2 regions of the Fictibacillus arsenicus genome follow, and region 1 is predicted to be linked to the other one. Evidence: a T-box and tRNA genes for the amino acid it is inferred to sense, from the RefSeq annotation. Region 1 holds a T-box; the other holds one or more tRNA genes.
The links. The T-box of region 1 lies ahead of ileS (isoleucine--tRNA ligase). A T-box ahead of a tRNA ligase gene usually reads a tRNA of that ligase, here a tRNA-Ile.
Positions count from the first base shown of each region.

Region 2: it has a tRNA-Ile gene. The T-box ahead of ileS (isoleucine--tRNA ligase) is inferred to sense a tRNA for this amino acid. The anticodon was not compared.

Region 1 covers NZ_CP016761.1:1,777,186-1,789,449, reverse strand. The annotation lists gene ABE41_RS09370 (carbamoyl phosphate synthase small subunit) at 1-1,053, opposite strand, end outside; gene ABE41_RS09365 (dihydroorotase) at 1,050-2,342, opposite strand; gene ABE41_RS09360 (aspartate carbamoyltransferase catalytic subunit) at 2,317-3,237, opposite strand; gene ABE41_RS09355 (solute carrier family 23 protein) at 3,365-4,684, opposite strand; gene pyrR (bifunctional pyr operon transcriptional regulator/uracil phosphoribosyltransferase PyrR) at 4,847-5,389, opposite strand; gene ABE41_RS09345 (RluA family pseudouridine synthase) at 5,583-6,497, opposite strand; gene lspA (signal peptidase II) at 6,490-6,954, opposite strand; gene ileS (isoleucine--tRNA ligase) at 7,226-9,988, opposite strand; T-box leader at 10,280-10,505, opposite strand; gene ABE41_RS09330 (DivIVA domain-containing protein) at 10,545-11,054, opposite strand; gene ABE41_RS09325 (YlmH family RNA-binding protein) at 11,131-11,904, opposite strand; gene ABE41_RS09320 (YggT family protein) at 11,914-12,189, opposite strand; gene ABE41_RS09315 (cell division protein SepF) at 12,209-12,264, opposite strand, start outside.
Region 2 covers NZ_CP016761.1:2,495,258-2,507,521, forward strand. The annotation lists gene ABE41_RS12910 (penicillin-binding transpeptidase domain-containing protein) at 1-1,871, opposite strand, end outside; gene ABE41_RS12915 (MFS transporter) at 1,993-3,270, opposite strand; gene ABE41_RS12920 (hypothetical protein) at 3,371-3,643, shown strand; gene ABE41_RS12925 (superoxide dismutase) at 3,645-4,256, opposite strand; tRNA gene ABE41_RS12930 (tRNA-Phe) at 4,471-4,546, opposite strand; tRNA gene ABE41_RS12935 (tRNA-Ser) at 4,672-4,764, opposite strand; tRNA gene ABE41_RS12940 (tRNA-Ile) at 4,772-4,848, opposite strand; tRNA gene ABE41_RS12945 (tRNA-His) at 4,879-4,954, opposite strand; tRNA gene ABE41_RS12950 (tRNA-Met) at 4,976-5,052, opposite strand; tRNA gene ABE41_RS12955 (tRNA-Asn) at 5,057-5,131, opposite strand; gene ABE41_RS12960 (DUF456 domain-containing protein) at 5,284-5,766, opposite strand; gene ABE41_RS12965 (Na/Pi cotransporter family protein) at 5,834-7,438, opposite strand; gene ABE41_RS12970 (DUF1189 family protein) at 7,628-8,170, shown strand; gene ABE41_RS12975 (DUF1002 domain-containing protein) at 8,204-9,079, opposite strand; gene ABE41_RS12980 (hypothetical protein) at 9,247-9,567, shown strand; gene ispG (flavodoxin-dependent (E)-4-hydroxy-3-methylbut-2-enyl-diphosphate synthase) at 9,661-10,761, shown strand; gene ABE41_RS12990 (DUF4190 domain-containing protein) at 10,995-11,363, opposite strand; gene ABE41_RS12995 (DUF1540 domain-containing protein) at 11,488-11,700, opposite strand; gene ABE41_RS13000 (Fur family transcriptional regulator) at 11,770-12,165, opposite strand; gene ABE41_RS13005 (metal ABC transporter permease) at 12,198-12,264, opposite strand, start outside.

The DNA of each region.
Region 1 (12,264 bases):
ATTCATGAAGTCATCAAATATCGGATTAGAATCTTGTGGTCCAGGTGATGCTTCAGGGTGATATTGGATTGAAAATGCTGGTTTCTCTTTATGTTTTAATCCTTCAACAGTTCCATCGTTTACAGCCTGATGTGTAAGTTCTAAAGAAGTGTTCATTAATGAATTTTCAGTAACGGCGTAGCCGTGATTTTGTGAAGTCAGCGCAATCTTACCTGTCTCAAGATCTCTTACAGGATGATTCGATCCCCGATGTCCAAATTTCAGCTTTTCAGTATCACCGCCGCAAGCTAGCGCAAGAAGCTGATGCCCTAAACAGATTCCTAAAATCGGAATGTTATAGTTTAAAAGCTCCTGTATCATCGTTATGCCTGCAGGGACATCTTTTGGATCACCAGGTCCGTTGCTCAAGAGAACACCATCTGGCTGAAGGCGGATAATATCAGCAGCCGGTGTATTATAAGGGACTACGATTACATCGCATAATCTTCTTGATAATTCTCTCAGCATACCTGTTTTTACTCCAAAATCTACAACAACCACTCTATTTCCGCTGTTTGGAAGGTGATAAGGTGATTTAGTCGAAACTTTTGATACTTGATCTGTTGATAAAGGTGATGCGTTCATCTCATCGATGATTTCTTGAGCATTTTCAATCGTATTGGACAATCTTCCCTTTAATGTCCCGTGCTGCCTGATTTTTCTTGTTAATTTTCTAGTATCAATTCCATAAAGTCCTGGAATATCTTTAGCCGTGAGCCAGCTGCTTAAGGACTGAATTCCTTCATGATGGTTAGGGAACTCCGCATGTTCATTTACAATGATTCCGCTTGCTGCCGGCCGTATGGATTCATAATCCGAACGATTGATGCCATAATTGCCTACTAGCGGATACGTGAAAGTTATAATTTGGTCGCAGTATGAAGGGTCTGTAAGAACTTCCTGATAGCCTGTCATACTCGTTGTAAAAACAACCTCTCCGTTTGCTTCACGATTTGATCCAAAAGCTAAACCATTAAAAATTGTGCCATCTTCTAAGATTAAGTAACGTTTCATACGAAGCTCTCCTCCTTGTTGTAAACAAGCTTTCCTTCAAAAATTGTTGCGACTGGCCACCCTTTGCATACTCTTCCATCAAATGGTGTATTTTTACCTTTAGAAACAAATGTTTTTGTGTCGATTGCTTCTTCTTTATTCAAATCAACGATTGTTAAATCCGCTTTTGCACCTTCTAAAAGTGTTCCGTATGGAAGATTAAAGCTCACAGCAGGTTTGCTGGTCATCATGTCAACTAACTCTTGCAGTGTAAGAATTTCTTGGTTTAAAACAAGCTCACTGTATAGAAGCGGAAAAGCTGTCTCCAGTCCTACGATTCCGAACGGTGCGAGTTCAACATCCTGGTTTTTCTCTTCAGCACTGTGCGGAGCATGGTCAGTTGCGATAAAATCAATCGTTCCTTCTTTTAATCCTTGTATTAATGCCTCACGGTCACTTTCGCTTCTTAAAGGCGGGTTCATCTTATAATGGGTGTCATTACTCTTAATGTCTTTATCACTTAAGATCAGGTGATGAGGTGTAACTTCTGCCGTTACTTTAATCCCTGCACGCTTTGCGTCTTTTATAACTCTTACGGATTCTTTTGTACTTACATGGCAGACATGATATCTTGCGTTCGCTGCTTCAGCGAGCAGAACATCTCGTGCGATATGCACAGATTCACTTACAGATGGTATGCCAGGCAGCCCTTCCTTTTCAGTGAATTGTCCTTCATGAAATGCCCCTCCTTTTGGAAGAAGTGTATTGTCTTCACAATGAGCAACGATTACAGCATCGTTTTCACTCGCTTCTTTCATGGCCTTTAGCATCATACCGGCTGATTGAACACCTACTCCATCATCTGTAAATGCAAAGGCTCCTTTTTCTAACAAACCGCTAAAATCGGTTAATTCTTTTCCAATCTGACGAGTTGTTATCGAAGCGTATGGCAAAACTCTGCAGCTTGCCGTTTCTTTGATTCTTTGCTGAACAAATTCCATCGTTTCGATCGTATCCGGAACAGGCCGTGTATTCGGCATGGCAGCCAGCGTTGTATAGCCGCCTTTCACAGCCGCTTTTGTTCCCGTTTCAATCGTTTCTTTATGTTCACCGCCAGGCTCTCTTAAATGAACATGCAGATCAACAAAACCAGGAGTAACAAGTCTTCCTTCTGCTTCGAAAACTTCATGCTGATCAAAGGGAATGTTTTCTTCAATCTTCTTAATCATATCTTTTTCAATCAGGATATCTGTTTTAATCAAATTGTTATTCCCGTCTAAAATGCTAGCGTTTTTCAATAAATAACCCATTGTTTACCGCCTCCTGGTTTGTTTTTAGTGTCCAATTAAGCACAGCCATCCGGATGTAGACTCCATTTTGAACTTGTTTAAATATTCTGGAGCGTTCACATTCCACCAGCTCATCCGCTATTTCAACCCCGCGATTAACTGGAGCCGGATGCATGATGATGCTATGATCCTTCATTCTTTTTTCACGTTCGATCGTTAAACCATATTGCTGGTGATAATCTTCCTTTGTCAGCAACATGCTTGCGCTGTGCCTTTCATGCTGAATTCTTAGCATCATTACTACATCAGCCGCTTCAACTGCTTCATCCATCGGAATAAAATCTTCTTTCCATTCATCTACAAACCATTCCTCAGGACCAGAAAACAGCACTCTTGCACCCATTTTGCGAAGAACTTCCGCATTAGACCGGGCAACTCGGCTGTGAAGAATATCTCCCACAATGACCACAGTTAAACCCTGTATTACGATGAATTCTTGTTGAATTGTTAATAGATCTAAAAGTGATTGTGTCGGATGATTGCCGCATCCATCACCTGCATTGATGATCGGCACGTTTATTTTTTCAGCTAAGCCATCAAAATAGCGGTCTTCGGGATGCCTGATCACGAACCCTGAAACTCCGATTTCCTCAAGTGTTCTTAATGTGTCATAAAGCGTTTCTCCTTTTTGAACACTTGAACCGCTCACTTCAACATTCATAGGCTTCATACCAAGCTTGTGTTCAGCAGCTTCAAAACTAAACCTTGTTCTAGTACTTGGCTCAAAAAATAAATTTGCGATCAGCTTCTGGTCAAAAGCTTTTTCTTGTTTACCGCCTTTAAATTCTTCAGCAAGATTTAAAATGTACTGGATGTCTTCAATAGACAATTCATTCATTGATAGCAGATGATTCATCCAAAACTCTCCTTTTACATAAAAATAGCACCCTGAAAGTTTTTTCAGGGTGCCCTTAACAAAAGAATCAAAGTTCTTTTATTAATGTCCACCCTTTTAAGTCTCTCGTACTTAATTAAAAGGTGTATTATGCAGCTGTATCGTTACCGTTCGTTTTAAACATCTTATTCATTAAGTCATTATCATCTTCTTTGCCTGGCAGTACCAGGTTCAAAAAGATACCGATTAATGTAGCGAGTGCCATTCCAGCAATCTCAAAGTTTGCATTAATCTTAAGTGCCGCTCCTCCAATTCCTGTTACAAGAATTACAGATGAGATTATCAGGTTTCTTTTATTTCCAAAGTCGATGTTGTTATCTACAAGCATTCTTAATCCAGATGAAGCGATGATACCAAACAGCAGGATTGATACTCCTCCCATTACAGCAGTTGGAATCGTGCTGATTAAGGCTGTTACTTTTCCGGAGAATCCGAACAGGATGGCTGTCACTGCAGCGCCTCCTATTACGAATACCGAGTAGACTCGAGTGATTGCTAATACTCCAATGTTCTCACCATAAGTCGTTACTGGCGGTCCACCGATCATGGAGCCGATCATGACTCCAAGTCCGTCTCCTAAAATGGAACGATGAAGCCCTGGCTTTTCAATAAAATTGCGTCCAACCACTTTAGATAATACAAGCTGATGTCCGATGTGTTCAGCAATCGTTACTGCTGCGACAGGCATCATAATCATCGCGATACTCCAAGAAAAGTCAGGAGTGTACGTTACGAACGGTACGATGAAATCAGGAGCTTGAATCCAATTCGCTTCAGCTACTTTGGTAAAGTCAACCAATCCTCTAAAGTAGGCAAATGTATATCCAGCGATGATCCCTATTAAGATTGGAATAATTCCTAAGATTCCTCTAAAAAAGATGGAGCAAATGATTGTCACTGCCAGTGTAAATAGTGCGACTGTAAAATGTGTTAAGCTGTATTCTTCAGTTCCAGGCAGGTTCATTGCCATTCCTACAGCAACGTTTGCAAGTCCAAGTCCGATTACGATAATTACTGGTCCGACTACTACTGGAGGCAGAATGCGCATCAGCCATTTAAAACCGAAGCCTTTAATGAGCAGTGCGACTACTCCGTATACAAGACCTGCAAGAAAGCTTCCGAGCATTGCTGCTTCAGGACCGCCAAAAGCTTTTACAGTTAAAATCGGCGTTATAAAAGCGAAGCTCGATCCGAGGTAAGCGGGAATCTGACCTCTTGTTACTAAAAGATACGCAAGCGTTGCAAGTCCGCTTGAAACTAGCGCGACTCCAGGATGAAGTCCAACTAAGAACGGTACAAGCACTGTTGCACCAAACATAGCGAATAAGTGCTGCAGGCTTAATGTAAGCCATTGAACCGGTGATGGTTTTTCATGTACATCTAAAATTGCTTTTGTATTGTTATCCATATTAATTACCTCCCATTTTAAAAAAGCATTCTTTCCATTAAAAAACCTCTCTTGCTTTAGCAAAAGAGGCCGTGGAGGCACACGCGCACACAGGTCTTTCTGTGCTGCACGCGATTTATTACCTCCCTTGCCAGCCTCTCTGGACTGAATTTAAAGGGACAATTATTTATTTGTTGAGATTGCTACTTCATCCAGTCCGTCCACTTCGATCAGTGACGCAGAAATAACTTCTTCACTTGAAGTTGGAACGTTTTTGCCAACGTAGTCAGCTCTGATCGGCAGTTCCCGGTGTCCTCTGTCAATCAATACTGCCAGCTGTATACTGGAAGCTCGTCCAAGATCCATAATCGCATCCATTGCAGCTCTTACGGTTCTTCCTGTATAAAGAACATCATCTACTAAGATAATTTTTTTGTCTGATACTTCAACAGGAATGTCAGTTCCTTTCAGCTCGGGCTCCTGATTTTCAGTCTTGATTCTCAGATCATCTCTGTATAGCGTAATATCAATCACACCAACTGAAACTGCATTACCTTCGATTTGTTCAATTCTTTCAGCAAGTCTTTTTGCAAGAAACTCACCTCGGGTTTTTATGCCGGCTAATACAATGTTCTTGACTCCTTTGTTTCGCTCGATAATTTCATGAGCAATTCGAGTCAATGCTCTCCTAATTGCCTGGTCATCCATTAATACTGTCTTTGACATAATGCACCCTCCTTTTTCCAAGATCCCTTTAACCGTCAGCATTCGCAAAAAAAAATCCTCCCGTCACGCATGACGAGAGGATAGAGTAATCCCTGTTGGATTCTCTTTAACAACGTTTCCTTCTCAGCCTCACGGGACTAAAGTTAAAGGACTATTTAAGTTACATTGATTATGACAAACTGTGTTCCCTTTGTCAACTTCTTTTCTCTAACAAATCCAATAGCTCGCTCATTTCAGAAGGAATCTCTCTTTCAAATTCCATGTACTCACCTGTTCTTGGGTGATTGAAGCCCAGAGTTTGAGCATGAAGTGCCTGTCCTTCAATTGGAAGTGTTTTAGATGGACCGTATTTTGGATCTCCAGCCAACGGGAAGCCAATATATTTCATATGAACACGAATCTGATGGGTTCTTCCAGTCTCAAGCTGGCATTCAACAAATGTATAGTTAGTAAATCGTTTTATTACATTAAAATGAGTAACAGCATTACGGCTATTATCATCTGTAACGGTCATTTTTTGACGATCGCTTTTATCCCGGCCGATCGGAGCATCAATCGTTCCTTGATCATGAGGCATAACGCCGTGAACGATCGCTTTGTAAATTCTAGTTGTTGTTTTGTCCTTGAGCTGGCTTACGAGTGATTCGTGTGCCATATCATTTTTTGCTACCATTAATAATCCCGATGTATCCTTATCGATACGATGTACAATACCAGGTCGCAGAACACCATTAATTCCAGATAAATCTTTGCAATGTGCCATCAGACCATTAACAAGTGTACCGTTATAGTGTCCTGGCGCAGGGTGCACTACCATCCCTCTTGGTTTATTCACAACAAGGACATCCGAGTCTTCATAAACAATATCAAGATCCATTTCTTCTGGAACAACATCCAGTTCCTGAGGTTCAGGTATTTCGATTTCAACGGTATCACCTGATACACATTTATAATTTGACTTAACAGGTTTTTCGTTCAGTAATACAATTTTATCTTTAATCCAGTTTTGAATCTGTGACCGTGACCATTCATTTTGGACATCAGACAAAACTTTATCAATACGGTTCCCTTCTTGTTCAGGGGTTACCGTATATTCAAATTTACTCATTTTCTGTCTCCTTCTGTTTGCTTTCCATAAAACTTTGGATAAAAATCAAACCTACACCGATTACTAGGGCACTGTCTGCGACATTAAAGATAGGGAAATCATAGCTTCCGATATATACATCAACAAAATCAACTACTTCTCCGCGAAGAAGACGATCGATAAAGTTTCCTAATGCGCCTCCAAGAACGAGTGCCAGTGCCGTTTTAAGCAATCTGTCAGTGGCATGCTTCTGTAAATAATAGATGACAGCACCAACTACAATAATTGTTATGATAATAAAAAAGTAGCGCTGATCTTGCAGAATACCGAATGCAGCCCCTCTGTTTCGGTGTGAGGTTATGTATAACACTTGATCAATGACAGGTATAGACTGGCCGAGGTCCATTTTTTTAACAATCATCCATTTTGTCGCTTGATCAGCCGCGAACATTAACAAGGCCAATAGATAATAAAACAATAGAACTCCTCCGATATATTAAATATGTCTTTATGAATTGTAGCACAGCCATCGGATGTTCTACAATTTAATTTACCCAATCAACACCTGTTTAGAGACGTGAATCCAAAAGTTTTCAAGCTGAATCCAAAAGTTTTGAGCTTATATCCATGAGATTTGGCTGTTAATCCAAAAATTTTCGGGGTTTATCCACGAGTCTGCATTCCTCGACAATTATCTTCTTTCGTATATAAAAAAGAATCCCGCCAAAACAGCGGGATTCCTTTAGCGATTATGCATAATTCTTTTCAACGATCTCTGCACAGCTCGCACAAAGTGTTGGGTGATTGTCATTTTTGCCAACTTCTTCTGAAACAACCCAGCAGCGTTCACATGTTTCACCTTCAGCAGATGTTACTGATACCGCAACATGATCAAAGGAAGACGCATTTTCTGGTGCTTCTGATTTCACACCGCCAACTTCCGCTTTTGAAACGATAAAGAGTTTATTTAAATCTTCAACGTTCTCAAGCCAAGGCTTAAGCGACTCAGTTGGATACAAAGTAATGGATGCAGTAAGTGATTTACCGATCGTTTTCTGGCTTCTCGCTTCTTCAAGAGCTTTTAGTACTTCATCGCGAACATCCATAAACAGATCCCAGTCTTTTTCAAGCTGCTCTGTACCTTTATAGTTTTTCTCTTCAGGCATAGAAGTCAATTGAACACTAACTTCTTCAACTCCAGGAATGTACTCCCAAACTTCATCTGCTGTGTGAGATAAAACAGGTGCAGACAGTTTTGTTAAAGCCATAAGTGATTCATATAACACAGTCTGAATGCTTCTTCGTTTATGATCATCTTCAGCTTGGATATAAAGCGTGTCTTTTGCCATATCGAGATAGAAAGAACTTAACTCGATCGTACAGAAGTTGTGGATCGTATTATAAACGGTAATGAACTGATACTCTTCATAAGCTTTTTTAACTTTTGAAACGACTTGATCCAGCTTAACCATCATATATTTTTCAAGGTCAGGCATATCTTCAAATGAAACTGCATGCTGTTTTGGATCAAAACCGTGCAGGTTTCCTAATAAGAAGCGAAGTGTATTTCTAATTTTACGGTAAACTTCAGCTACCTGCTTTAAAATATCATCTGATACACGTACATCTGACTGGTAATCTACAGAAGAGACCCATAGTCTGATGATATCAGCACCAAGCTGCTTCATCACCTTGATCGGATCCAATGTATTACCAATTGATTTACTCATCTTGCGTCCTTCCCCATCGAGAACAAATCCATGGCTTAGCACTGCTTTATAAGGAGCTTTGCCAGTGATTGCAACAGATGTTGAAAGTGACGAGTTAAACCAGCCGCGGTATTGGTCAGATCCTTCAAGATAAAGATCTGCTGGACGAACTAAGTTCTCTCTTTCTTCTAGCACACCCCAGTGTGATGTTCCAGAATCAAACCAAACATCCATGATATCTGTTTCTTTTGAAAAACGTCCGTTTGGACTGTGTGGAGAAGTGAATCCTTCAGGAAGAAGATCCTTCGCTTCTCTTTCAAACCATACGTTAGAACCATGCTCTCTAAATAGTTCTACAACGTGAGCGATCGTTTCTTCTGTTAGGATCGCTTCGCCATCTTCACCATAGAATACCGGAATCGGCACACCCCATGCACGCTGACGGGAAATACACCAGTCTTCACGGTCTTTGATCATGTTGTGAAGTCGAGTCTCACCCCATGTAGGAACCCAGTTCACTTCTTCAATCGCACAAAGCATATCATCACGAATTCCTTTAATTGAAGCAAACCATTGAGCTGTGGCTCGGAAAATAACAGGTTTCTTCGTTCTCCAGTCATGAGGATAAGAGTGAGTGATAAACGAAAGCTTTAATAATGCACCTTTTTCCTGAAGCTGTTCTGTGATCGGCTTATTTGCTTCATCATAGAACAGACCTTCAAAACCAGGAGCGTCTTTTGTCATTACACCGCGGTCGTCTACTGGGCACAAAACGTCTAATCCGTAGCGCTTTCCTACAAGGAAGTCATCTTCCCCGTGTCCAGGAGCTGTATGAACACATCCTGTACCTGCATCTGTTGTTACGTGGTCACCAAGCATAACGAGTGAATCACGTCCATAAAGCGGATGACTTGCAACAGCATGTTCGATTTCTGCTCCTTTAAATCGTTTAACAATTTCAGCTTGTTCCCATTCAAACTCTTTCTTAAGAGATTCTACTAATGCTTCAGCTACAACATATTTACCGTTCTCAGTTTGAACAGAAACATAGTCTAGTTCAGGGTGAACTGAAATACCAAGATTTGCAGGAATCGTCCATGGAGTTGTTGTCCAGATAACGAGTTTTTCGTCTGCATCCAAAACTCCCTTTCCATCTTTCACATCAAATGCAACATAGATGGAAGCAGAACGCTTATCTTGATACTCGATCTCTGCTTCAGCCAATGCAGATTCTGAGGAAGGCGACCAGTAAACTGGCTTTAATCCTTTGTAGATAAGGTCTCTTTTTGCCATTTCGCCAAACACTTCGATCTGTCTAGCTTCATATCTTTTATCAAGAGTGATATAAGGATTCTCCCAATCACCGCGAACACCAAGACGCTTGAATTGTTCACGCTGATGATCAACTTGCTTTAATGCATATTCTTCACAAAGTTTACGAAACTCAGCAACTGTGAGTTCTTTTCTTTTTACTTTTCCGCTTTTTGTCAAAGCCGTTTCAATCGGCAGCCCATGTGTATCCCAGCCAGGAACATATGGAGCATAGTGACCTGTCATTGATTTAAAACGAACGATGATATCTTTTAGAATCTTATTCTCAGCGTGGCCGATATGAATATCACCATTTGCATAAGGAGGACCGTCATGAAGGATAAAAGGCGGCAGATCCTTCGTTTTTTCCATAACTTTTTCATAGATATTTAATTCATTCCATTTCTCCTGAACAACAGGTTCACGCTGTGGAAGGTTTCCACGCATCGGGAACTCCGTTTTAGGCATCAAAAGAGTGTCTTTATAATTCATTGCTTTTCCTCCTTAATATCGTTACCGTAAAAATAAAGTGCTGTTTTCCGCATTCCTTGTTGCTTGTGTAAGTGGTTGATTTACGCTTCAGGATGCTCGCTTTCCGCGGGGCGGGCGGTGAGCCTCCTGGCGCTTTGCACCACTAGGAGTCTCACCTGTCCCACTCGTCCCGCAGGAGTCTCGCACCTTGCGCTTCAATCAACTTGTCATTGAAGAGATTGAAAAAAATACTCAAACCACAATCTATTAGAAAAAAGCCAAATAAATAACCTTCTCGCCCACTACTGTTACAGTAGGGACGAGAAGGTTAACCCGCGGTACCACCCTAATAGGTTCTGATTTTCATCTAAAACCCGCTTAGTCATCCGTAGCGTGGATGAAGCGCCTGAACTTACTAAAGTTTTCAGTCCAGGAACTCAGGGGTGATCTTCGAATACCGCTCTATACCAGGCTTGCACCATTTCCTGGTTCGCTATAATAGAGAAAAGTACCTTACTGTCCCCGTCTTCGTCACATATTAATCTTACAAAAGTATATGCGATTTTTTAAATGAATGTCAAGCTTCCGTCTTTACTTCCTGAAGTTCATAGCCTTCAAGATTTTCAGGGGCGTTTAGAGAATCCCAGTCATCATTCTTTAGCATCTCCAACTGTGCTTCGATTAACATTCTAAATCGTGTGCGATACACAGATGATTGCTTCTTCAATTCATCGATCTCCATTGAAATCTTTCTGGACTTCGATAACGATTCATTGATAATTCTGTCTGCGTTCTTTTCAGCTTCCTTAACGATCAAGCGTGCTTCTTTTGAAGCTGTGCGCTTTACTTCTTCACCAGTTTCTTGTGCAATAAGAATGGATTTATTCAACGTTTCTTCAATGTTCTTAAAGTATGAAATTTTTTCTTCAAGCTTGGAAACTGTTTCCTCTAAATCTTTCTTTTCACGAATAACCGCTTCGTAATCTTTAATGACTTGATCTAAAAAGTCATTCACTTCATCTTCACTATACCCTCTGAAACCTCTTGTAAATTCCTTATTATGAATATCCAACGGCGTTAAAGGCAAAACAGCCACCTCCATAGATGCATTATTTCCTACCTAATTTCGACAAAATGTCGGTCATTCCTTCTATTCCTGGAAATTATTTTAAAAGTCCGTATCGTATACGCCATTTTTCTTTCTTGGTCATGCCTTCAATAGCGAATAATTTGCTTCTGCCAAAACCTCTAACTGAGAGTTCATCACCTTCCATAACTTCTGCTGCAACCTGGTCTATTATTTTATGATTTAATTTAACACGGCCCTGCTGTATTAAAGGTGAAGCTTTAGAACGTGAAAGGTTATAAACCTCAGCAACAATAACATCCAACCGGAGAGAAGAAACGGTTCCATTTTTTTCATCGTAATCAGTTTTAATTTCCATCAAGTCATGATTTCCTATATGATGCAGTTTAACTCCTGATTTACCTATTTTCGTAAGGTTCAATTCTATAAATCCTGATATTTCAGCTGCACAAACAAATTGTACTTGATCTCCGGATATTAGGATATCGCCATACTTGCCTCTTTTTACTCCAATATTCATCAAAGCTCCCAGCACATCACGATGCTCGATTGTTGTGAACTTAGATGGATAGGCAATATCATAAAAGACGAGCTGATAATCATCTTGTGCTGCTTCATAATAATCCGGATAAAGCAGTGCCCTTTTTCGTTCAGAAAAAGAAGAGCCTCCCCACAAAGAGAGGCGTACATCTGTATCGTTTCCTACAATTGTTTTAACAATTTCCTGTTCACGAGGATCAAGGAAATCAGTCAGCTTCGGACTATATCGTTCAACCGTTTCTGATTTCCATCTCATTACGCGATCAACAAACTCATGTTCCTCTGGCCGGTAATGCTGGTAAATACTCATAAAAAAACCTTAAAATGAGCCAGCGAGCATTCTAGCTACTGCACTTACTCCATATTGCGCAAAGTGCAGTGACATAAGTGCTACGATTGGCGAAAGATCAATCATGCCGAGCGGCGGAATGATTTTGCGGAAAGGAGAGAGATAAGGTTCTACAAGCCTTCCAATAACCTGGCCGATTGAAGACTCTCTAGCGTTAGGAAACCAAGATAAAAGTATGTATCCTATTATCATGTAATAGTAGATTTGTATCAGTGTCTGAACTACGTTTGCAATTTCGTATACCAATAAATTTCACCTGCCTGGTTTAGTCTTCGTCCATCATTTCTGAGATCGTACCGGAAACATCAACGTTTTCAGGAG
Region 2 (12,264 bases), 720 kb from region 1:
ACTAGTGTTTTGTTGACTAAACCAGTTTCTTTGTCCACTTCTGCCGTACCGGTCTTCCCTGCAGGATTGTATTCTTTGTCTTTAAAAATCCAAGCTGCTGTTCCGTTAGATCCATGCATGACTTCGTAAAAACCTTTTTGAACGACTTCGATGTGATTCGGTTTCATTTCAATCTTGTTCATAACGTTTGGTTCAAAACGATATAATAGTTTACCTAATTTATTTGGATTTACAGAGGGCTCTCTAATCTCTTTTAATAGATGAGGCTGCATCCTTAAACCGCCATTCGCAATTGTTGAAACGTATTGAGCCAGCTGCATAGGTGTATAAGTGTCAAATTGCCCAATGGAGAAGAACATTGCTTGGAACAGTTCATTGCTCATTCCTGTATTATAGCCTGTTGCTTCAGATGGCAAGTCAATACCAGTAGGAACACCAAGCCCAAATTGACTATAAGAATTTCTTAGAATATCAAAAGCTTCTTTAACTTTATGATCATTAAATCGTTTGTTTGTATAATCATAGCCTGAAAGACGCATCGCAATGTGCCACATAAAAATGTTCGAAGATCCTTCCAATGCTTCAACTGCATCAACAGGCCCCATGTTCGCATGTGATTTTAATTGTCTTCCATCACCAAATTTGAGAGGTGCATCATTGATTACGGTATTTCGTTCAATTACACCTTCATGTAAACCAGTTAAAACTGTAGCTCCTTTTACAGTTGACCCCATCGCATACGAATGATAGATGTTGCCGAATGGAATATCATTAAATTTACCTGACTTCCGATTGTACTCTTTACCAGCCATGGATAAGATTTCGCCTGTATTCGGATCCATCATAACAACATAAGCATTTTTTAGTTCCTTGTTATCATAAGCATACTTTCCTCGGATGGCTTCTTTTAATTCTTCTTCAATTACTTTTTCGACTTCTTGCTGAAGTTCCATATCTACAGTTAATACAAGATCGCTTCCTCTTGCACCATCTTCTTCGACGGGATCCCCTACTGGATTTCCGACTTTATCCGTAACATATTTGATTTTTGTTTTCGTTCCGCGAAGAACCGATTCGTATTGTTCTTCCAGAAAACTCGTACCAACCATATCATTTCGGTCATTACCTCTCGATGTGTAATAATCCATTTTTGACTTTGGTATTTGTTTTACTTGGCCGAATATATCCCTGAATGAATCCTTAAATGGATAAGAACGTTCTGCATCAGGTTTAATATCAACACCCTCTAGTTCCGGAAGATGTTCACTGATCAAAGCGATTTCTTCTTTGGTTGCACCAATTTTTATTCTTTGAGGAGAAAGTGTATAGCCTCTATCCATTTCACTTTTAATCGACAGCACTTCTAGCTGCTGTTTCGTTAATGATTCAATGTCTTCCTGAGTTACTTTTTCCAGCATCAAATCATAAAGCTCTTCTGGAGGAGTGCTCTCTTTTTCAGCAGCTGATATTCTCTTTTCCACTTCTTCTTCATTTAAAAAGATAAAATAATCCTTTTTATCACGTTCTGTTAATTCCTCCGAGTCTTTATCGATCAACTCAGCCATTTTTTTTGCAATTTCATGTCTTTTTACAGTATCAGCTTCACGTGTTCTTGTATACGTTATCGAAAATACTGGCTCATTATCTACTACTACTCGATAATTAGCATCAAACATTTTTCCGCGCGGGGCATCAAGCTTTGTTGTCACATTTTCCGTCAAATAGGCAGTCCGTTTGTACTCTTCACCTTTTACAATTTGTATGTAGCCTAATCTTAGAACAAGCACTGAAAAGAGAAAAAATACCGATAAAAACAAGGCATTCATCCGAATCGGTACATGATTTTTCTTTTTATTTGATTTTGTTTTCATAATATTGTAAATCTCCCTTTAAAACAGCAGAGACACCTTATGAAAGGTGTCTTGAAGCCAACCGGTTATTATCTTTACATAACAATAGTATCCTTACACCTGTTAGTATGTCAAAAGTTAATTATTGTTTATTTGGATTATTGCCATCTTGCTGTGTTTCAGCAAGTTCTATTGTTTGATCAGTTGTACTGGTTGGTACAGATACGTTTCTTAAACAGAAGTATATCAGGAAATGCCCTGCCCCCAATATTGGCAATATTATCGGAATACCGTTTTCTTCTGAAAGAAAATTTATGACAAACAAGAATATAAGAATTGAAAATATTCTTCCCGCGTTAAGGAAAAATTCACGAACTACAATATACTCAATCCTTTTTTCATAAATCCCCCGGCATTTACCGATAATGTCATAAGTTAATGAAACATAAGGAACAAGGAGTAACGGATACGCTATAGATACTGATATGCCATATATAATAAGCAGAGTAAAAGAAACAGGTACAAGAAGCATAAATGGAGAGATGAACAATAATAAACCGCCCGCGAAGATCCCTTTTTTCCTATGCCATGGCTTTAAATAATGAGAAACGATATAGTACCCAATAAAAGATACAACTGATTGAACAAATCCGAATGTTCCAAGAGCAAATTCGCTCTTTGAGGTGGTATAAACCCAGATTACGATTAAAAAAATAAACGTCCCTTCCCGCAAACCTTGAAAGAAATGAGCATTCAACAATTGGAACCAAGCTTTATTTTCTTTTCTTTCTTGAAAAACTTCTTTTAAGCCAAAATATCCATCGGCTTTTCTTCTTTTTAAAAAGAAACTGATCACGACAGCAACTAAGAATAAAATCATTGAAATTGTAAAAATGGTTTCATATCCTAAATGTTTGTCCATCCTTGTGATAATAAAGCCTGCACTTAGAGGACCAATCATACCGGACAATGAATTCAATACACCCAGGTAACCATTGAAAAAATCTCTAGTCTCGGGTTCAGTCACTTCTAATGTCAGAACATTAAAGGCAAGCCAATAAAATCCCAAACCAAAACCTAACATTGCCCCTAACGCAAACAAGTAATGACTTGCAAGTGAACCCATAAAAAGAACACCTATATAAAACAACGCAAGAATGACAACACCAATCCTTAACACAATAACCCGGTCAATTTTCTTAGCAAACCAACCTGCCAAATAAAATGCAACAGGCTGCATGACTACAATAGATAGATTATATAAAGCGATATCTGTCAGTTCGCCGGACTGCTTCCACAAAAAAATGTTAACAAATGTATTTGATAAAGCAGTACTTAATGTAAATAAGCCACCGACAAATAGAAGTAAAAAAAGATCTCTAGGGTATTGGTCGTCTTCCATGAATTTTTTCCATATCATGTTATTCGCCCCTTTACATATCGTCGTTAGTGTCTTTCAAGAGTAATAGGGCTATTCATTATTTAACTAATTGGCTTTAATTGTATAAGGAGACATAAATATGTTTGAATATTGGATTTATCATGATCAGGGCTTTGGTATACCCTTGGTTTTAGAAGATGATTATTCACGGAAAAATGCAGATTCCTTAGAGACTTATGGGGATCATATCTGGTTTTTCAAAGCAAGAAACCTTTTTGTTATTCAGTCTAATGTTCCTTTTGGAGATGGCAATTTATTACTTGATGACTTACTAATAAAATTAGCAAAAAATTATGAGATTCATGACAAAGGCATAATAAAAAGCTGCTGGGATGCCAGCAGCTTTCATTAAACTATTTTGCTTCGTTATAACGCTTTTCAACTTCATCCCAGTTTACTACATTCCAGAACGCAGCAATGTAATCAGGACGCTTGTTTTGATACTTCAAATAATAAGCATGTTCCCAAACATCCAAACCAAGGATAGGTGTCTTACCTTCCATAACTGGGTTGTCTTGGTTTGGAGTGCTTGTAACCTCAAGCTCACCATTGTTTACAACTAACCAAGCCCAGCCAGATCCAAATCTTGTTTTACCTGCGTTTGCAAATTCCTCTTTAAACGCTTCAAGGCTTCCAAACTTGCTGTTGATTTTATCAGCAAGCTCGCCAGATGGAGAGTTCGCTCCGCCTGGTGCGATTACTTCCCAGAAAAGACTATGGTTCGCATGTCCGCCGCCATTATTTCTTACAGCTGTTTGAATGTTTTGCGGAAGAGAATCAAGGTTTGAAAGAATGTCTTCTAATGACTTATTTTCAAATTCTGATTGACCCTCAAGTGCAGCATTCAGGTTATCAACATATGTTTTGTGGTGACGACCGTGGTGGATCTCCATTGTTTCTTTGTCAATATGCGGTTCAAGTGCGTTTGATTCATAAGGTAATGCAGGCAGTTCAAATTTAGCCATGTTCATTTCCTCCTTATAATATGTAGTGTTTTTATTTTCATTTTCAAGGGTTATCTTGAAAAGTGAAACCATTTAATCAACTTACTTGTTTAAAAAGTGATTTAACAATTTTACCTTATCAAATTTAGTCTAAACTTTCAATTCTTAAACACTGTATCCTTTTATAAAACAAAAAAACCTTACGATTAACATAAGGTTTTAGTATGTATACATATGGTGGCTCGAGACGGAATCGAACCGCCGACACGAGGATTTTCAGTCCTCTGCTCTACCGACTGAGCTATCGAGCCAAGATATTTAACTGTCCTTCGGCACCCTGTCTCTTCCTCTAAAAGAAATGACTATATGATAATCCGTCGAGACAACCCGCAGCTAATTAGTGCTGTTATGCTCTTAGCTATCGAGCAAAAAAATATGGAGGAGGTAGAGGGATTCGAACCCCCGCGGGCTGTTACACCCCTGTCGGTTTTCAAGACCGATCCCTTCAGCCGGACTTGGGTATACCTCCTCGACTTTGGTGGACCCTGTAGGACTCGAACCTACGACCAATCGGTTATGAGCCGACCGCTCTGACCAACTGAGCTAAGGGTCCATGTGAAATATAGGTTATGTAAGTAAGAAATGGGGCGGACGAGGGGAATCGAACCCCCGAATGTCGGAACCACAATCCGATGCGTTAACCACTTCGCCACGACCGCCATCGTGAACAAAAAACATTTTGGTAGCGGCGGAGGGAGTCGAACCCACGACCTCACGGGTATGAACCGTACGCTCTAGCCAGCTGAGCTACACCGCCAAAATGGCTCCACAGGTAGGACTCGAACCTACGACCGATCGGTTAACAGCCGATAGCTCTACCACTGAGCTACTGTGGAATAATGAATTAACATTATTTAAGGACAAGAACTACTATAGCATGTTGTCTTTATTAATGTCAATAACATTTTAAAAGTTATTCAAACGAACACATGTACTTTTTTAGAACAAAAATAATATAGCATGCATAAGCGGATTAAGCAAGGTCGATTTATAGGACTTGGTAATAAAAATAACCTATCATTAAAGCCTGAGTAAATACTTTTATAATAGTCGTTCCTACAAAAGCAAGAACAGTCCCTATACCAATCGACACTGAAGACTTAAAACCTGTTTTATGAAAGATCAATTCAGCAAGAACAGCACCTAAAAAAGGACCTATTAGCATCCCTGCTACTGGTATAACGAATGGACCTGCGATCAGTCCTATCGTACTTCCCCATAACGCTGCTTTAGAGCCGCCTTTCTTTTTTACTGCATATGCATTACCAGCATAATCTACAACAAACAAGCTGATAAACAATAAAACCTGGATGATGATGAATAATGGCGAAAATGGTTCAAAAGAAAAAGCAAATCCATAAATTAAAAATCCAGCTGCTAAAAATAATACACCCGGCAGGATCGGATAAATCAGTGCTAAAAAACTGATAACAAATACTACAGCAATTAAGACCCAATAAACAGTTTCCAAATCACCATCACCTTTCAAAATAATGCCAACTAAAAACCCAGAAGAAAAAAATCTCCTGGGTTTCATTTTACTTCTCTAATACCGCTTCTGCAATATTTACTGCGTGGTCCCCTATTCGCTCTAGATTACTAATAATATCGACGAATACGATACCTGCATTTCCATCACATGCGCCTTCATTCATTCTAATTATATGCTGTTTGCGAAGGGTGCGCTCCATTTTATCAATTTTATCTTCCTGACTAAGAACTTCTTTGGCAAGATCGATGTTGTTTCCTTCTAAAGCCTTTACCGCTTTATCCACTGTAGATACAGTTAAAGTAAACATCTCATCTAAATCCTGTTTAGCAGTGTCAGTAAGACGCACGTTATTTCGCAGCTGATAATCAACTAGTTCAATAATGTTTTCCATATGATCACCAATACGTTCAATATCACGTGACGTATCAAGAAGCATAGAATGTTCACTTGATTCTTGCGGTGTTAATGGATGTGCAGATAGTTTAACGAGATAAGATGTAATTTGACGATCTAAATTATTGATTGCTTCTTCATATTGAAGAGCTAAATCAGAATTCTTTTTGTCTTTTTTATTTAAATAATCTATTGCTTCTTTTAAACCGGCCTGTGAGTAGTTAGCCATTCGTATAATTTCTTGTTTAGCTTGGCTGATCGCCATTGCTGGAGATGTCTCTAGAACGATTTCATCAAGATGTTTAGCTTTATATTCAATTAAAGTATCTTCACCTTTAATAATTTTTGTAACAATTAATGCAAGCAATCCAATAAACCAGAACTGAATCAATACGTTTGCAAGGTTGAATGTACCATGCGCGAAAGCAATCTGCATAGCTGGTTCTAAGTCGAGTTTTCCGGATAAAAATTCAATATAGTGTCTGAAAGGAACAAGTAAGATTAAAAAGATGACTGTTCCAAGTAAGTTAAAGATTACATGTGTTAAAGCAGCACGTCTTGCTGCAACAGTAGTTCCTATTGCTGCTAAAATTGCAGTGATTGTCGTTCCGATGTTATCACCAAATAAAACAGGCAATGCAGCTTTAAGATCAATCATGTTTTGTGAATATAGTTCTTGTAAAATACCAATCGTTGCACTTGAAGATTGAACTACTACCGTAAATAAAGTACCAATAACAACACCAAGAATTGGGTTATCACTCATTGAAACTGTTAATTCCTGGAATGCTCCAAGGCTTCTCAATGGCTTCATTCCGTCACCCATGAGTTCAAGACCTAAGAAAAGCGCACCAAATCCAAATGTGATCTGACCGAAGTAATTATACTTAGGATTCTTGAAAAAGAAAATCAATATAGAACCGACAGCAATTATAGGTAAAGCATATTCACCTACATCAAAACCAATAATGAACGAGGTTACTGTAGTTCCGATGTTCGCTCCCATAATTACTCCAATAGCTTGGCGCAATGTTAAAAATCCAGCATTAACAAGTCCAACAGTCAGTACAGTTGTACCAGAACTACTCTGAATTAAAACTGTAACAAATATTCCCGCTAAAACTCCCATAAAAGGATTTGTCGTTAATTTATCAAGTATTTCCCGTAATCGGTCTCCAGCAGAGTTTTGAAGACCATCTCCCATATACTTAATACCGAATAAGAAGATCCCCAGTCCTCCGATAAATTGAAATAACATTTCTTGATAATTCAATATTTACAGCTCCTTATAACTATCTTTTATCGACCTTTGCCATTATCTCGATTTGTGTAGTTTATGTAAATGAAAAATTGGGATTTGTAACATTTCCTTTACAATTAATTAAATATTGTCGGATTTTCATGCTTCATGTACACTAAAAAAGCCATACTGCAAAGGAGCTTTCAAATGAAATTACATATCCGATTTTTAAAAAGTTTATTTTCCGCAAAAGCAATTTCAAACTTCCGATTATTTGGTGTAGGAAGCACCATTATATACGTATTATCCATAACTTTTGTCTGCATGTTGCCTGTACTTTTAATATTTATTTTCAATATGTTTAATAAAGAAGATCACCCGATGGACAATTTTCAAAACTACGGTCTCAATCCTGAACAGATGCAGGACTTTGCTTCCTCTGTAAACGGTGTTTTACCTATCATATTAATTGTCGTTTACGCAGCTATGTATATTCTATTTTCAGGTCTATTGTTTTCAGGGGTTTCCGTTTTATCCGGGATCGGCCTTCCTGTATCTAAGATTCTAAATAAGAAACTTTCATACCGTCATTTATGGGTAATGTCTTGTTATTCAATTACCCTGCCTGTGATATTATTAACAATCATCTTTTTAATGAATGTGCATATCCCTTATTCTTATTTCTTATTCTGGGTTCTCACTTTTATTATTTTGACTGCAGCCATTTATAAGTCTCCAGATAAAAAATAAAAAGCGGCTACTCAGCCGCTTTTTATAATGTCATTATTTGAATAGTGATTTAATCGCCTCAATTATTGCGCTAAGAAATTCGAGAATTTTTTGAATAAAAGATTGTGTTTCTTCTTTATTTAAAAAATCACCTAAATTTTCACTAATGTTCTTCAAATCACTTTGAAGCTGATCCCAATCAATATTTAAGTCTTTCATTTTATTAAACAGAGCAATCAACCCGTTTAATTCTTCTTGTGTAAGTTCAATTCCCATGTCTTTCGCAACTTTTTCAATCAATGCTCGAAGATCGTCTTCAGACTGTACCGGATTTTTTGCGATTTCTTCTTTTACTCGAGTCATGAGTTCAGTTGCTTCTTTTGCACCAATTCTTTCTCCAAGTTCTGCAGTTTTGACCATCTCTTCATTGGCTACTTGCTTTTGAGCTTCTGGTATTTCGATTTGTGCGGTGGTTTCGTATGCTTTAAGAATCCCAGTTAATGCAGCTGTTCCAGACACTTCAAATGGGGCTGTTACATAGATTTCAGCATCTGTAACACCTGCTGTAGTCAATGCATTCATGTACATTTCTTCAGTTACCCAGTTGATATTGTTCGTTTTTACAGATAGCCCCTGATCTTTTTCACCTACTGTAATTTTAGAAGATGATATAGCCTTCGAACCAATTTGGGCCTTTGATATATAATCACCTAAGTACTTGTGTTCTTCTTCGTTTGTTACCGTTACGGTTTGGACATCAGCTGATACTTCCATCTCTTTTAAAAGAGAATTTTTCTGTTCATCTGTAAGATTTTGTCCAAGCGTGACAATTACGTCTCCTGGAGCTGCATCTGCAAACATCTTTAATGGAGCTATAAGTAGAGCAGCAGCCATGATTGACAGCAATGCAAATATTTTTGCCTTTTTCATACAGTTAACCTCTCCCCTCGGTACAACTACATAGATACGTATGAAAATTTATTTTGTGTCCATCACACCTTTCCATTTTACACCAATGCTCGTATCAAAGTCACTTTTAACTTGTCATAAAACAATAGGACAAGCATATAGTTCAATATGAGAAAGGAGAGGGAAAAATGAAACGTTTTTTGACAGGCTGTTCAATTCTTCTAATCCTATATGTGGTTGCTTACGATCTTAAAATTGGTACACTCCCTCAAACTCAGCCGGTGAACGCAGAAATTCAAACAACGGAAAAAAATAATAATTATAAACCTTATGAAGCTGGCCCTGGAGATACATTAATTTCAGTAGTAGAGGAATTAAATTCTCATGGCGGGTATACCATCACAACTATGATAAAAGACTTTAAATCCCTGAACCCAGGAGTCAATCCTGAAAACATTCAATTAGGAAAAACGTATAAATTTCCTATATATAAAAAGGCAGAAAGGTAACAATACTTGTCAAAACAAAATAATCCCTGCTAAAATGAACTGATGATAGGACAGAATAATACTGTCAATTTGATAAAAGGAGCGATTCACCAAATGAGTGAAATCACCCACCGTTCTAAAACAAGACCTGTAAAAGTCGGACCTTTAACAATTGGAGGGACTGACCAGGTTATCGTACAAAGTATGACGACTACAAAAACACACGATGTTGAAGCTACAGTCGCTGAAATAAAACGTTTAGAAGAAGCCGGCTGCCAGATTGTCCGGGTTGCATGTCCGGATATGCGTGCTGCCGAAGCAATTGCAGATATTAAAAAGCAGATCAGCATACCTTTAGTTGTTGATATTCATTTTGATTATAAGCTTGCTCTAAAAGCAATTGAAGGCGGAGCTGATAAAATCAGAATTAATCCGGGGAACATTGGAAGAAGAGAAAAAGTTGAAGCCGTTGTTAAAGCTGCAAAAGCAAAAGGAATTCCAATCCGGATTGGCGTAAATGCTGGGTCATTAGAAAAGAAATATCTTGAAAAATACGGGTATCCTACTGCAGATGGTATGGTAGAAAGTGCTCTCGAACACATCCGGATCTTAGAAGAACTGGACTTTCACGATATTATCGTTTCGATGAAAGCATCTGATGTTAATTTAGCTATTGAAGCATATGAAAAGGCATCTAAAGCATTTAATTATCCATTGCACCTTGGAATAACTGAATCAGGCACACTTTTCGCAGGAACTGTAAAAAGTGCAGCAGGCCTGGGAGTAATCCTCCATAAAGGTATCGGTAATACGGTCCGCATTTCACTAAGTGCAGATCCTGTTGAAGAAGTAAAAGTTGCCCGGGAATTATTAAAATCCTTTGGTCTTCTTTCAGACGCTGCAACATTAATTTCATGTCCAACATGCGGGCGTATAGAAATAGATCTTATTTCTATCGCAAATGAAGTCGAAGAGTACATCTCAAAGGTACGCGCACCGATCAAAGTAGCCGTATTAGGATGTGCAGTTAACGGTCCTGGTGAAGCAAGAGAAGCGGATATCGGCATTGCCGGTGCTCGCGGAGAAGGATTGCTTTTCCGACATGGCGAGATCATACGAAAGATTCCAGAGGATCAGTTGCTGGATGAACTGAAAAAAGAAGTAGATATTTTAGCCAAAGCACATGCAGAAAAATTAAAAGCACAGCAAGCATAAAGAAAAAGCTCCCATCATGGGGGCTTTTTTATGCTTAAAATAAGAAAGGATACAGTGTACAATATTTAATTTAGTTTGTATGTAAAGAACAGTTTTATCAAGGAAAAAATTAATCCCGCGGTAATGCGAAAAAATCGCACGTTAATTTACATTTATCGAATTTTCGACAAAACGCGGCAATCAATGAGCAAAAAAAAGAAGAAGCAGCAGCTTCTTCTTTGCTCCTTTTTACGTTAAAAGAATGGTGCGAAAAATAAGGAAATAATTATGGAAACGATACCGAGTCCAATTGCCCAATTCCCGAGTGTATGGGCACCTTGTCTTCTGGCTACAAATCCAACGATAATACCTGCTACCCCAAACAAAACTGGAGCAATAAACAAAGAAAGAACAGAAAGGATTAAAGCGATAACACCTGTCGCTTTTCCGCCTTCTCTTTCGCGTTCCTCTTCATGCCCGCGTCTATGGTCCCTGTCTGCAAAACGCGGGCGTTCGCTTTCAGGATAAACCATATCACTTTTTACTGGTACAGCTTCAGCTGCCATCTCTTCCCGATAGTCAGCTTCATTTATATTACGTTCATATCTGTCATCTGCCATCATGTTTCCCCCTCTTTTAGTCTTAAGGAGCGTTCTTATTATGGCATTAATTGAGTCATTTCATAGATGTTAAGTTATGGACATTTCGTTCAATGGAAAAAGAGGCCTATTTAGCAGGCCCCCATCCTTAATGCTTTGATTTAAAAGTATGACAGCACGTTTCTGCTGGATCATGTGCATGATCTTTGTGAGCAGCATCTCCAACTAGTTCACCATTGGCACTCATGTCATAAGAATTATTTGCATGTCTGTCAATTTCAACAAGGATCGCATCAGCGATACAATTGTTTCCTTCACCCCAATATGTGCAATTTGATACATTACATTTAACATCAGGCATAAAATAACCTCCTTTACTTATAGCTTGGCTAAAATAAAGGAGGAGCATACTTAAAAAAATATCTTAATTTCATTCTTTGCAATCTCTGCAATAACCATAGATCTCGAATTTATGACCAGTCACATCAAACCCATTCAATTCACTGTTTAACACTTCCATCGGACACGTATGAATGGACTTTGTGCTTCCGCAAGTTAAACAAATTAAATGATGATGATGTTCATTATGGGAACAAGTGAACCGGAATTTTCGTTCGCCTTCCCATTCTGTTTCTTCAAGCAATCCAAGTTCCACGAATGTTGTTAAGTTTCTGTAGATCGTATCAAAACTTAATCCAGGATATTGATTCTTTAGGGATTCCTGAACATCTTTTGCAGAAAGATATCTTTTTTCACGAGCAAAGAGGGTTAGAAGATCTTTTCGTTTTTCTGTGTATTTGTATCCTTTTTCTTTTAACAAATCCATTGCATCTTCAATTGTTAATGTGAATCTCACAGTTACCCCGCCTTTCGTGAACCCATAAGCTTCTTATAGAATATAGACAAGCTCAAAATAATGATCAGG